DNA from 4 places in the Secundilactobacillus muriivasis genome. Region 4 is predicted to be linked to each of the others. Evidence: predicted binding sites of a transcription regulator. Region 4 holds the regulator's gene; each other region holds the start of a gene.
The links. The regulator Rex, encoded in region 4, represses fermentation and respiration genes when NADH is low (regulators of the CRP and FNR family bind a similar motif). The targets are predictions, from matches to a motif close to TTGTGAANTANTTCACAA.

Region 1 (3,214 bases), on a different contig from region 4:
TTCCAGCAGGAGAATTTTTCCGCTGGCGAATGGTTAGACTGCACGATTCGTCACTGTCGTTTTCTGAACGCGGATTTTAGAAACAGCCAGTTCTATCGGTGTCACTTTGAAGCGGATCAGTTAGTTGGTAGCGACTTTGGCAACAGCCACCTCAAACAGGTGACGTTCCACGATGCTCAGGCTGACTACTGTAACTTTTCCGAAGCCAACTTAGATGACTGCCACTTTGAAACGACTCGGTTGCAGGAAAGTGTTTATCAAGCCACAACGATTAAACATGCGCTCAACTTTGACCGCTGCGACTTAACCGGCGCCGATTTTAGTGATACGGCGTTGAAAGCCGTTGATTTTCGGACCAGCATCATCGAAGATTTTCGGTTCTCACCGCGGTTAGTTCGTGGTTGCCGAATCGATCCGCTTCAGGCGGTGCCGTTCGCGTTGGCGCTGGGCGTTACGATTGAAGATTAAACTAACACAAAAAGCTCGCCGAATTCGAGATCACGAATTCGGCGAGCTTCTTTGTTGTAAGTAACAATGGCCAACCAACGGGGCACCGCCCATCAGTTGACCACTGTCAGTTGAGAAATCCACTTCTTGAGAAATTCACTTCATTAACATCTCACAACAGCTTTAACGGCGCCTACTCCTACGTGTTAACCATTAATTATTGTGCTGTGTAACCACCATCGACAACGAATTCAGAACCCGTTGCAAACTTCGATTCATTAGAAGCCAAGTAAACGCACATGTACGCAATGTCATCGGGCTCCCCAATGTGCCCCATTGGCGTCTTAGTCCGTTCTGACATGGCTGCTTCAGCCCCCGGCAAGTCATCGACTAGTGGCGTTTTGATGTACCCTGGGTGAACCGTGTTGACCCGGACACCGTAGTCCTTCAAAGCGCAATCCAAAGCAGCTGACTTCGACATGATCCGAACAGCACCCTTCGATGCGTTGTAAGCACCCAAGTTAGGATCACCGATGAAGCCTTCAATTGAAGACATGTTGATGATTGAAGCACCTAGGTTCTTATTCTTCATCCGTTGAATGGCCAAACGTGTGCCAAAGAATACGGCATCCAAGTTAATGGACAACAGTTTGTGCCATTCTTCCGTCGTCGTGTTTTCAATGCTCTTGTTGACAGCGATCCCGGCGTTATTAACTAACGTTGATACGGGACCAAAGGCCTTTTCGGTTTCGTCAAACAAATCGACCCAGCCAGCTTCATCCGAAGCATCATGCTTGAAGAACCGAATCTTATCCGGTCCACCAATGCTAGCAGCAGCCTTTTCACCAACGTCGGCGTGGCGGCCAGTAATAACCACTTTTGCCCCTTCGTCAACGAAACGCTTAGCAATGCCTAAGCCAATTCCTAACGTACCACCTGTAACGATTGCAACCTTACCTTTTAAACGATCTGTCAAACCGAACACCTCCAGCGAAATTACATCGATTGATGTTGATTTAAGGATAGCACCATTTTGGTCAAAAAGATAGTGTTTTTCTTCACAAATAATCTTTTTTTGAAAGTATTTCGTTTCTATTACTCAATAATTAGAATAATGTAATGTACGCTGTTAACGTGTATTTACCAATGTATTATTTACTTATTATTGATAATAAAAACGATTTCAGTTCATTTAACTCGATATTTTTTAACGTGACAATAATCACATTCAAGCGTTTTTTCACTAAATGTAATTTGAAAATCGTTGACTAAAAAGAACCTAGTCGATGGTGGTTGACTAGGTTCTTTTTTTAATTTAGTTGGTTACTTTCAATCGTGTTAGTTTGCGGTTGGTAGTTTTCAACTGCTTTGTTCCACCTCTCTTGAGAACTCTAAATCATGGCCGATACTGCTTAACCGTTCTTCTGTCCTCGAGCCTAAACGGGCCCCGCAAAGCAGAGACCTGCACCTAAGCTACACCAACCACAAACCCCAAAAACCGGGGTTTCTGGTTGGTGTAGCTTAGGCTCCGGTCTCTAACCGCTTTGCTCCGCCCTCTCTTCTCAACAACTCATTCTTCACCAACCGATAAATCGTTGCAGCAACTGGGACGCCCAGCAACATGCCCACAATGCCGCCTAGACCGCTACCAATCGTAATGGCTGCTAAGACCAAGATGCCTGGCAGGCCAATTGACGTGCCGACCACTCGTGGGTAGATTAAATTACCTTCAACTTGTTGGAGAATCAAGATGTACACAATGAAGAACACCGCTTTAATTGGTGAGGTGACTGCAATCAGCACGAAGCCAACGATTCCACCAATCCAAGCACCAATCATTGGGATCAATGCGGTGACCCCCATTAACGCCCCAACGGAGACGGCGTCTGGGAAGCGGAATAACAGCATGCCCAACATACATAACGTCCCAAGAATGAAGCCTTCCAACACTTGGCCGGCAATGAAGCTTGAGAAGACCTGGTTCGTTTCACGTAACACGTAATGCGTTTTCGTCACAAATTTTTCCGGTAAGAACGCCAACATCAAGCGGTCCAGCGTCCGGCCAATTTTTTCCTTACCCATGATGAGATAAATTGAAAAGATGAAGGCCAAAATGAAATTCATCAAGCCCTTCGTCAAGCCGCTGAAAATCGATACCGTGGACGAGAACACCCCACTGGCGCCCACCTGCAGGTATTTCATCACCTTCGACTGAATCGAGGTCCAGTCGAATTGACTGCTGGCTAACTTTTTCGTGATGGCCGTACTCTGGTCAAACTTCGTCAGCCACTGGTTCACATCGTTGATCGTACTTGGCAATGCCTTGAAGAATCCACTGATGGCGTCCACGAACTGTGGAATCACCAACCGCAATACCCCACTAATGATCAATAGAATAAGAATGATTGATACCACCAACACGATTGGTCGGCGAAGTCCCGCCAACCACTTTTGCTTCGTGTGTGGCCAAAACCATTTTTCAAGTTGCCGGCACAGCAAGTTCACGCAGTACGCCATCGCTGCCCCCAAAATCAATGGCATCACAACGTTGAACAAGTTGCCAATCGAGCCAAAGACCTGTTTTGGATAGATCACACAAACCAAAAAGATGGCTAAGACAACACTGTATTTCACAATCTGTCGCTTCGATATGCTCATTTTATTTCCCCCTACGTCAAATTTATTAGTCTTAGTGTACCCTACTCATTCCGAATAACAAAGTGCTGATTTTAGTCCGTGGCTGGTTCCTTGATACCCGACCAAAGTA
Region 2 (3,214 bases), on a different contig from region 4:
TGTAGCCTGAACGAGCACTTTTCAATGCGGCTTTGGCGAGCGAAGCGTCGACAAACAGCCAACACCCAAATCGCACCCAAATCGCACCCAAATCGCACCCAACACTTACGCTGGACACAAGTGACAGCGTGCAGTGCGATAATATAACGTGCAGTGAGTAGCCAAAAAACGTCCCTAACCAGTACATAACCGTGGTTAGGGACGTTTACTTTGATCCGGTAAGAAGAGGGGTTAGGCGTTCTTCTTAGCGTTTTCAAGTGATTTCATGATTGAAGGGTTCTTTGAGTGACAGTCCTTGATCATGTTTAAGTCAGCTTCGCTGAGCGTAACCGTGTATTCAGCCATTGTTAAGCCTCTTTTCTTATGTAATGCTTTAACTATAGCACATTTAAAATTTAAAGTGCAACTATCGGTTGAGGGCACTTTGAATAGGACTAAAATAGAAACCAAAAAAGCCGTAATTCCCAGAATGAGAACTACGACTTAAATCGATTTTATCCGAAGTTTAAATTTATTCCTTAGTGAAATCGATAACCATCCGGCCGACGATTTGGCCAGCCTTCATTTCATCAATGATGTCGTTGATTTCGCTTAAGCGACGAGTTTGGACGATAGGGTGAACCTTACCTTCGGCACCAAATTGGAAGGTTTCGGCAAGGTCTTGACGAGTCCCAACAAGTGAACCGGCAACTTGGATCCCATCAAGCACCGTCTTGGCGATGTTTAATTCCATATCGCCTTGAGGAAGAGCAACGGCAACCAAACGGCCATCTGGACGTAAGGCGTTAACTGATTGGGTAAAGGCAGACTTGTTAACGGCAGTAACTTGCGCGTTGTGGACCCCACCAACTTGCTTTTGGATTTCTTCAGCAACGTCTTGCGTGTGACGGTTGATTAAAATATCAGCGCCATTATCCTTGGCAGCCTTTAACTTATCTTCGTTCCCATCAACGGCAACAACGTGAGCACCAAAGACGTGCTTAGCATATTGGATAGCCAAGTTACCTAAACCACCGGCACCAACAACTTCAACCCATTGACCAGGCTTAGTTTGACCAACTTTTAAAGCTTTGTACATGGTAACACCGGCACAGGTTAATGACGTTGCTTCGACTGGATCAAGGCCTTCAGGAACCTTAACGGCGTAGTTAGCATCAACGATAACTTGTTGTGCCATGGCACCATCAACAGTAAAGCCGGCGTTTTGGACGTTACGACAAAGGGTTTCGTTACCCGTTAAACAGTATTCACAGTGACCACAGCCCTTGAAGAACCAAGCGATTGAGACCCGGTCGCCAACTTTTAAGTTTTCAACGTCATCGGCAACTTGTGAAACGATTCCGACACCTTCGTGACCGATGATCCGGCCAGGTACAGCGCCGAAGTCGCCAGCGGCAACGTGCAAATCTGTGTGACATAATCCACAATACTCAACGTCAACTAAGGCCTCACCGTGGTGAATTGGACGAAGGGTAACATCTTTGATATCAACGTAGCCATCTACTGAATCACGTACAACTGCTGCTTTCATAATTAAAATAACCTCTTTCTCGTTTATGATTTCACAATGTTATTTAAACACAGGTTTTCCAAAAGTTCAAGTGATTTTTTGAGCAATCATAATTCTTTTCAAAAATTTATCCTATTAAGAAAGAGTAATGATTATTTTCAAATTAAAAAACTGGTGATTATGGATTAAATTAAACGTCTCAGCGTAAAACCGTTAAAAAATGAGAATTCAGCTCACATCATCGTTGTGGTAAAGCCCGTTAATATGGTATTATGAGAATTGCAATTAGACGTATTCTCTCTATATGAGAGTCTAAGAAATCGCTGTTTTTTACGGTCAGTCGAGATTAGAATTTAGACAAGTGGCTATTAATAGAATCGTGTAGCTTGATGAGACGATTCGGTTAACGGTCACGATGCTAAATCGGGTCATAAATTGAGCAGTAATTAGCACTGGTTTAACTACTGTCGGCGTTTCACATTAAAACGTAAAAAAATTTGGTTATGAGGAGTTCGTTTAAAATGAGTCGAATTTTAATTATTGAAGATGAAAAGAACTTAGCACGGTTTGTTGAATTGGAATTAAAGCATGAAGGTTACGAGACTGAAGTTCAATTTAACGGTCGGACAGGGTTAGATGCCGCATTGGCTGAAGACTTTGATGTTATTTTGCTTGATTTAATGTTGCCAGAATTGAACGGGATCGATGTTGCTCGTCGAATTCGCGAAGTCAAGAGCACCCCAATTATCATGATGACTGCACGGGATTCAGTGATCGACCGAGTTTCTGGGTTTGATCATGGTGCTGATGATTACATCGTTAAGCCATTTGCGATTGAAGAATTATTGGCACGAGTTCGGGCACTGTTGCGGCGGATCCATATCGAAAGTGAACAAAAGGACTTTAAGCAGACCACGGTCACTTACAAGGACTTGACGATTGAAAAGGAAAACCGGGTCGTTCGTCGTGGCGATGAAGTGATCAACTTGACGAAGCGCGAATACGAATTACTGTTAACGTTGATGGAAAACGTGAACGTTGTTTTGGCGCGTGACGTCTTATTAAACAAGGTTTGGGGTTACGAATCCGAAGTTGAAACGAACGTGGTTGACGTTTACGTGCGTTACCTCCGAAACAAGATTGACCGGGCGGGTGAAAAGAGCTACATCCAAACCGTTCGTGGTACTGGGTACGTGATGCGTTCATGAGCGAGACACCAATTCAGGCTCCAACGGCTAAAAAGCGTCGATTATCAGTAAAGTGGAAATGGGCGCTCGGCACAGCTGTCGGCGTCTTTATCATTTTCTCAGTCTTTTCCTTGCTGTTGTTCAAGGGCCTTTCGGGGGTCTTGCTTCAACAAGAAAAATCGCATGTAAACAGTACGGTTGACACGGTTTTAAGTCGGGTAGATAACCTACAAGGCCATTTCACGACTAGCGCGGTTGGGACAGCATTACAACCAACATTGAATGAGCCGAGTGGGTCGATTCAGGAGAGCACGAATATTTATCAAAATACCGTGATTACGGATCTTTCTCGAGATAGTACCGGTGTGACGGTATTTGATGCCAAAAAACAAGAAATTTTTACATCACGTGAAAATCAACTCAAGAATGAGAAGCTATCCAAGACGCGCCGCATGAAGTTAGTTAAAACGAGCGGGTTTAACGGCTTGGTGAGTCAAGCGCCGGTTTATTCAAGCAA
Region 3 (3,214 bases), on a different contig from region 4:
ACTGATCTTCAACAATTCGTTTACCGGCCTTTAATCCGTCTAACAACGGCATCCGGATATCCATGATGACCAGATCTGGTTTCTGTCGTTGGCACACATCGATGGCTTCAAAACCATCACCCGCTTCGCCAACAACTTCATACCCTGCCTGTTCCAAAATATCCCGAATGTCTAACCGAGTAATCGGTTCATCATCAACAATTACAATTCGTTCATTCACGATAACCACCCCTTATCGCCATAGTTAAAATCAACTTTTCAGTTACTATCAGAAGCACATGGTTAATTATTGAAGCGTTTCCATTTATTCTGCCATGTTAGCTGACATTCTTGTTCCTATCAAGTAATAAAAAAATTACAATTCATCAACATTTCTCATTTAAGCGATTTTCACAATGGCGTTAGTTTTAAGAGTAGCTTGTCTCCAAAATCTTGATCACATCATCAACGCTTGGTACCCGAGGGTTAGCAGCCGTTGTACCATCCTTGAGGGCAGCTTCAGCAATTTCGTGCTTCGTTTGTTCGAAGAGGTCATGGCTGATACCGTAGTCTTGGAAAGTTGCTGGCATGTTCAGCTTCTTGCGGAATTGGATAATGTGGTTGATCAAACTGCGAACCGCAATCTTGGGGTTGGATCCGCGAATGCCAAGGAAGAGTGCTAACTTTGCATACTTGATGGCAGCCTGGTTTGGTGTTTCCATGATACCCTTTTCCATTTCAGCGTTGAATTCAATGATATGTGGCATGAGAATTGTGTTCAATCGACCATGTGGGATATGGTACTGGGCACCAGCTGCGTGCGCGATACCGTGATTCAGTCCCAGGTTAACGAGGTTGAAGGCCATCCCAGCAATACATGACGCATCATGCATCTTCTGGCGAGCCTCCAAGTCAGAACCGTCATCGCTTACCCGTTGTAGGTATTCGAACACCATCCGGAACCCCTTTTCTGCTAACGCGTCCGAGAAATCGTTGGCGTTAATTGAAACGTAAGCTTCCAAACAGTGCGTTAGGACGTCCATCCCCGTATCAACTGTGATATGTTGCGGTGCTGAAACGACCAAATTGGCGTCTAGCAAGGCAACCTTTGGTAAAATCTCATCAGTTACCAGCGGGTATTTGATCCCCTTTTCGCTGTCGGTAATGACTGCGAAGTTGGTCACTTCCGATCCGGTCCCACTCGTTGTTGGCACCGCAATCAAGTCGAGGTCGACTTCACCGTGTGATGCTTGTTTGGCGAAATACTTCATCGCCTTCGTTGCATCAATCGCTGAACCACCGCCAACAGCAACCAACAACGTTGCTTTGAATTCCTGAAGTGCGGTAATTCCTTTGGTAATCTTGGTAATTGGCGGATCAGGTTGGATGTCTGAGAAGATCGACAACTCATTCTTAGCTTCAAGATGATCGGTAATCTTACTCAAACTGCCTGATTCAACCATAAATGGATCAGTTACAACAAAGATCCGCTGATCATGGATGTCTTCCAAGCCGGATAACGCCCCGTCACCAGACCAGATCTGTGTTTTAAACTGTATTTTCTCCAATCGCATAACCTCCTTTACACTTTCGATTAATAAATAAAAATGAAAAAAGGCGCTTTAGGCCATACTAAATAGTATGAACTAAAGCACCATCGCTTTTTTGTGTACGCCATTGTACGAATTATCAATTTTATTTACGTATTAAATATAGCGCTTACACGAATTGGTGTCAACGTTTTTTTAGTGCATTAATATATAACTCACTAAATGATTGGGAAAGCTATCACAAGCAAAATTAAAGCAATTGCCGTCACTACGCGGTTAACACCTGTTCGCTAAAAAAATGAGCCTCAGGGGCTAACCCCAGCCTCGTTTGCCAACTTTTTCAATTAAAAAAGAGCCGCATCGCTGCGACCCCACCATAAACGCCATTGTTTACGTTACCCGCACCCCATTGTGCAGGTTGAATTGACATGAAAAACATTTCGCCTTTTCCACGAGGCAAAATGTCACTTCTCATAAGTAGATTACTAAAAAGATCTGACTGATAGTAGTATACCACTACTAATCACAGTGGCGGGACCGTACCGGAATCACACCGGTTTCCGTTTAGTAAGCCTTTTCATTCAATTGTTGTTCTTAGAATACCATTTTTATACAAATCTGTCCACTAACACTATTTTGCGCTACGATTACTTTTAGTACTTCAACTGGCGTTATTTGTTGATATGATAAGTTTTGCACAATTCACTAATTTACTAAATTAATAATTGGTCTAGTTATTAATGAAAAACCTGACCACCATGTTCATAGAAAACTTCAGGTGTCCCCTGTCGATAGTTAACTACCCGCGCCAGTGCGTAAAAATAGTCGGATAATCGGTTAATAAACTTCAACATCTCGCTTGGTAAGGTTACTGACCAATTCAGTGACACAATCTGCCGTTCCGCTCGCCGCGTGATCGTCCGGCATACCTGGAACAAGGCCGATTGTTCACTCCCACCAGGCAAGATAAACCGTTGAATAGCCGGTGGCTCGTCCTGATACTGATCAATCTTACTTTCTAACCAACCAACGTACTTTGGGTTAAAGCGCATCGTGTCATCATTGAGATTCGGATTTGCAAGATCACTCCCAAAATCAAATAAACAGTGTTGCAGCTGCAGTAGTTCTGCTTGAATATCTTGTTCCTTTGAATCAAGTTTGGTGGCAGCCAACCCAATGAAGGTATTTAATTCATCAATCGTGCCGTAAGCCCACACGCGGTCTGAATCCTTGCTGACGGTCCCGCCGCCAACCAGTTTCGTGGTGCCCTTGTCGCCAACTTTCGTATAGAGTTGCATCTCAAGTCCTCCTTTACAACTAAAAAAGGGGCACCAAATAACGACTCAACCCTGAGTCATCATTTGGCGCCCTTGCCAACTTATTACCGTCAGTATAGCGCTTACATCATTACTATTCAACCATCGTTATGAACCAAGGCTGACAAATTAAGCACTTAATTATAGGAAAACAATTTTTAAATTCAAATTATTTTTCTTCAGGATGCCGCTTCACATCCAACCGATACGTGATCTCCAACACCACCAGCGCGGCCAGCGTTACCCCGGCGGCCATGACCAGCTTAGTCACCCAACTCGTCCACTGCCAGCCAACAATTCCCGCGACACCCAACGCCACCACTAATAAAACGCCAGTCGTCAACATCAGCCACAGACGACGCGTAGACC
Region 4 (3,214 bases):
TGTTAGCTTGACCAAGTTGTTCAAGGGTTGCGTCCTTCAAGTTCAAACCAAGGTCGTCGGTGATAACAGTCCCACCAGTTAAGACGGCAATATCTTGTAATTGCGCCTTACGACGGTCACCAAAGCCTGGGGCCTTAACAGCAACAACGTTGAACGTCCCACGCATCTTGTTCAAAACAAGGGTTGGTAAAGCTTCACCAGTAATGTCATCAGCGATGATCAAAAGTGAACGGCTTTGTTCAACAACACTTTGCAACAATGGCAAGATGTCTTGAATGTTGGCAATCTTCTTGTCAGTGATCAAAATGTAAGGGTTGTCGAGGTTGGCTTCCATCTTATCGTTATCGGTAACCATGTATTGTGACATGTAGCCGCGATCAAATTGCATCCCTTCAACAACGTCAAGACTCGTATCAACACCACGTGATTCTTCAATGGTGATGACCCCATCATTACCAACCTTTTCCATGGCGTCAGCGATCAATGAACCAACTTCTTGGTTAGCTGATGAAATGGAAGCGATTTGGGCGATATCGTCCTTAGTAGCAACCTTGTGGCTCATCTCGTGTAAAGCCTTAACAGCGGCTTCAGTGGCTTTTTCGATCCCGCGACGGATACCAACTGGGTTAGCACCGGCAGTAACGTTCTTCATGCCTTCGTTAACGATTGCTTGGGTCAAAACAGTGGCAGTCGTCGTCCCATCACCAGCGATATCGTTGGTCTTTGAAGCAACTTCGGCAACTAACTTAGCACCGAGGTTTTCAAAGTGATCAGACAATTCAATTGCCTTAGCAATCGTTACCCCATCGTTAGTAATGGTTGGGTTGCCGTATGATTGTTCCAAAACGACGTTACGACCCTTAGGACCAATGGTGGTCTTAACAGTGTCTGCTAATTTATCAACGCCACGTAACATTGCTGAACGCGCGTCTTCAGAAAACTTGAGTTCCTTAGCCATAATTTATCTTCACCTCATAAAATAGTTGTTAATTTAAGTTCAGCGTTTTAAATACTGGATTAGTCGACGACTGCGACAAGATCCTTTTCGTGAACGACCAAGTAAGTTGCGTCCGCGTACTTCACTTCAGTACCGGCGTATTTATCAAACAAGACGGTGTCGCCTTCTTTAACGATTGGCGCAACCTTTTCACCATTATCAAGCACGCGGCCTTCGCCAACGGCAATTACTTTAGCAGTTTGTGGCTTTTCTTGAGCATTGCTTGCAAGTACGATGCCGCCAACAGTCGTTTCTTCTTCTTCTTGTGCTTGTAAAATCACACGGTCTCCTAATGGTTTTAACACTTGAATCCCTCCAATAAATGTAAAGTTTAGCACTGTTAGCACTCACCTAACATAAGTGCTAATCACAAGTACTACTATAAAATTATTCGTTTTCAATTGCAAGTTATTTAACCAAGATATTCCCGAAAAATTCAGTTGTTTTTTAACTCACCCTTGAGAATCAACGCTATCATGGCCTTTTGAGCCGCTAAAAATGGCAACAAAAAAACTGACTAATTCCGGAAAATCCGTTATCAGTCAGTTCAGATTAAGCTTCTTCGTTATAGTGGTCTAAGAAGTAAATTAAAGTTTGTAATTCGTTGGTTAAATCAACGTTTTGAACCCGAACATTGGTTGGTACTGAAACCCGAATTGGGGTAAAGTTCAAGATACCGCGAACACCACCCGCAATTGCTTCATCGGTTGCATCCTGTGCAACCTCAGCGGGCACCGTTAAAATAACGATTTTGATTTGTTGATCGTTCAATTGTTGCCGCAATTCGTTCATTGGATAAATTGGCACACCACTCTTAACGGTGTTTGCCAAATCATCGCGAACATCAAATGCCGCGCTGATTCGCACGTTACTGTTTTGGTGGAAATTAAAGTTGAGCAACGCATTCCCTAAATTACCAACCCCGATTAAAGCTGCGTTAGTCAGCTTATCCTGATTTAAAATCTTCTTGAAAAATTTAAGTAAACTATCAACGTCGTAGCCATAACCCCGTTTACCGAGGGCTCCGAAGTAGGAAAAATCGCGCCGGATCGTTGCCGAATCTACCTTAACGGCTTCGGAAAGTTCGGTCGAGGAAACCCGGGTCTTATCAGCATCCCGTAAGATGTTGAGGTACCGGTAATAGATTGGTAGCCGTTTGGCCGTCGCTTTTGGAATCTTTGTTTCAGTCAAGTTAAATATCCTCCTTGTGAATTTTGGTAACTAAAAATGATCTCAACTTCAATAATAGCTAACCCATTAAATGATTACTGCTTGTGAAATTATCATCCGAGTCAATTGTAGCATAATCATGAAGTTTGTGAAATGATTTTCAATAAAAAACCGGCAACCTCCCCTTACCGACCATGGCAAAAGCGTGTTACTTCAATGATTTCACAAGGTTAATTTTTTATCAAGTTCCCATAGATTGCCTTTAATTCAGCCAATTTCATCCAGTCATTGACAATTGATTGGGGACGTTGTGAAAATAATTGGCCGTTTATATCATGTAATTGACGGTTATTTTTCTTAATTGACTATCAGAATAAAATGTTCGTGAAAGCGCATACTTTACCTAATGATGATTGCTACCCACTTATTGAATTAACCACCCGCTAATTGTTTGATCCACTAGGCCATTTCCCATCCGTTCGGCCAACTTAAGTAAAAACCATGCTATAATTAGAGGATATCCTATATTGTGATTCATTCGAAAGGCAGGCTGATTCAACATGTTATTACAAGTCCAACAAGTGACACGGCGATTCGGTGCCGATACCCTTTTTTCTAATGTCAGCATGGACGTGCCCGAACACGGCCGCGTTGCGCTTGTTGGTCGAAACGGTGCCGGTAAATCGACGCTCATTCGCATGATTACCGAAGGCGAAACCCCGGACGAAGGTCAAATTATTTCTAAACGGGGCATCACGATCGGTTACTTAGCCCAAGATACCGGGCTTGATTCCAACCGCACGATTTGGGAAGAAATGGCCAGCGTCTTCAAGGCCCTTCAGGAACAAGAGGCTAAGTTGCACGAGTTAGAAGAACAGATGAGTGATCCCGACGTCATCAATGACGCTGAGCAATTTGCCCAAATTTCCGCAACCTACGATCAACTACAAACGAACTTTAAAAACCAAAACGGCTACGGCTACCGAGCTGAGATTCGGGGGGTCCTGCACGGTTTCGAATTTGACGAACCCGACTACGACCGCTCCA

Region 1: the regulator Rex is predicted to act here: its motif matches at 1,494-1,511, upstream of ACYVR3_RS02880 (NADP-dependent (R)-specific alcohol dehydrogenase).
Region 2: the regulator Rex is predicted to act here: its motif matches at 1,551-1,568, upstream of adhP (alcohol dehydrogenase AdhP).
Region 3: the regulator Rex is predicted to act here: its motif matches at 1,756-1,773, upstream of ACYVR3_RS08200 (1-propanol dehydrogenase PduQ).

Annotation. Positions count from the first base shown of each region.
Region 1 covers NZ_BAABMI010000011.1:3,657-6,870, forward strand. Annotated here, with positions in the region: gene ACYVR3_RS02875 (pentapeptide repeat-containing protein) at 1-468, shown strand, start outside; gene ACYVR3_RS02880 (NADP-dependent (R)-specific alcohol dehydrogenase) at 665-1,423, opposite strand; gene ACYVR3_RS02885 (AI-2E family transporter) at 1,969-3,105, opposite strand; gene ACYVR3_RS02890 (TetR/AcrR family transcriptional regulator) at 3,177-3,214, opposite strand, start outside.
Region 2 covers NZ_BAABMI010000016.1:22,025-25,238, reverse strand. Annotated here, with positions in the region: gene adhP (alcohol dehydrogenase AdhP) at 512-1,531, opposite strand; gene ACYVR3_RS04555 (response regulator transcription factor) at 2,032-2,718, shown strand; gene ACYVR3_RS04550 (ATP-binding protein) at 2,715-3,214, shown strand, end outside.
Region 3 covers NZ_BAABMI010000031.1:59,382-62,595, reverse strand. Annotated here, with positions in the region: gene ACYVR3_RS08205 (ANTAR domain-containing response regulator) at 1-220, opposite strand, end outside; gene ACYVR3_RS08200 (1-propanol dehydrogenase PduQ) at 408-1,547, opposite strand; adenosylcobalamin (AdoCbl) riboswitch at 1,960-2,118, opposite strand; gene ACYVR3_RS08195 (cob(I)yrinic acid a,c-diamide adenosyltransferase) at 2,267-2,827, opposite strand; gene ACYVR3_RS08190 (helix-turn-helix domain-containing protein) at 3,015-3,214, opposite strand, start outside.
Region 4 covers NZ_BAABMI010000009.1:25,228-28,441, reverse strand. Annotated here, with positions in the region: gene groL (chaperonin GroEL) at 1-958, opposite strand, end outside; gene groES (co-chaperone GroES) at 1,018-1,302, opposite strand; gene ACYVR3_RS02215 (redox-sensing transcriptional repressor Rex) at 1,550-2,188, opposite strand; gene ACYVR3_RS02210 (ABC-F family ATP-binding cassette domain-containing protein) at 2,728-3,214, shown strand, end outside.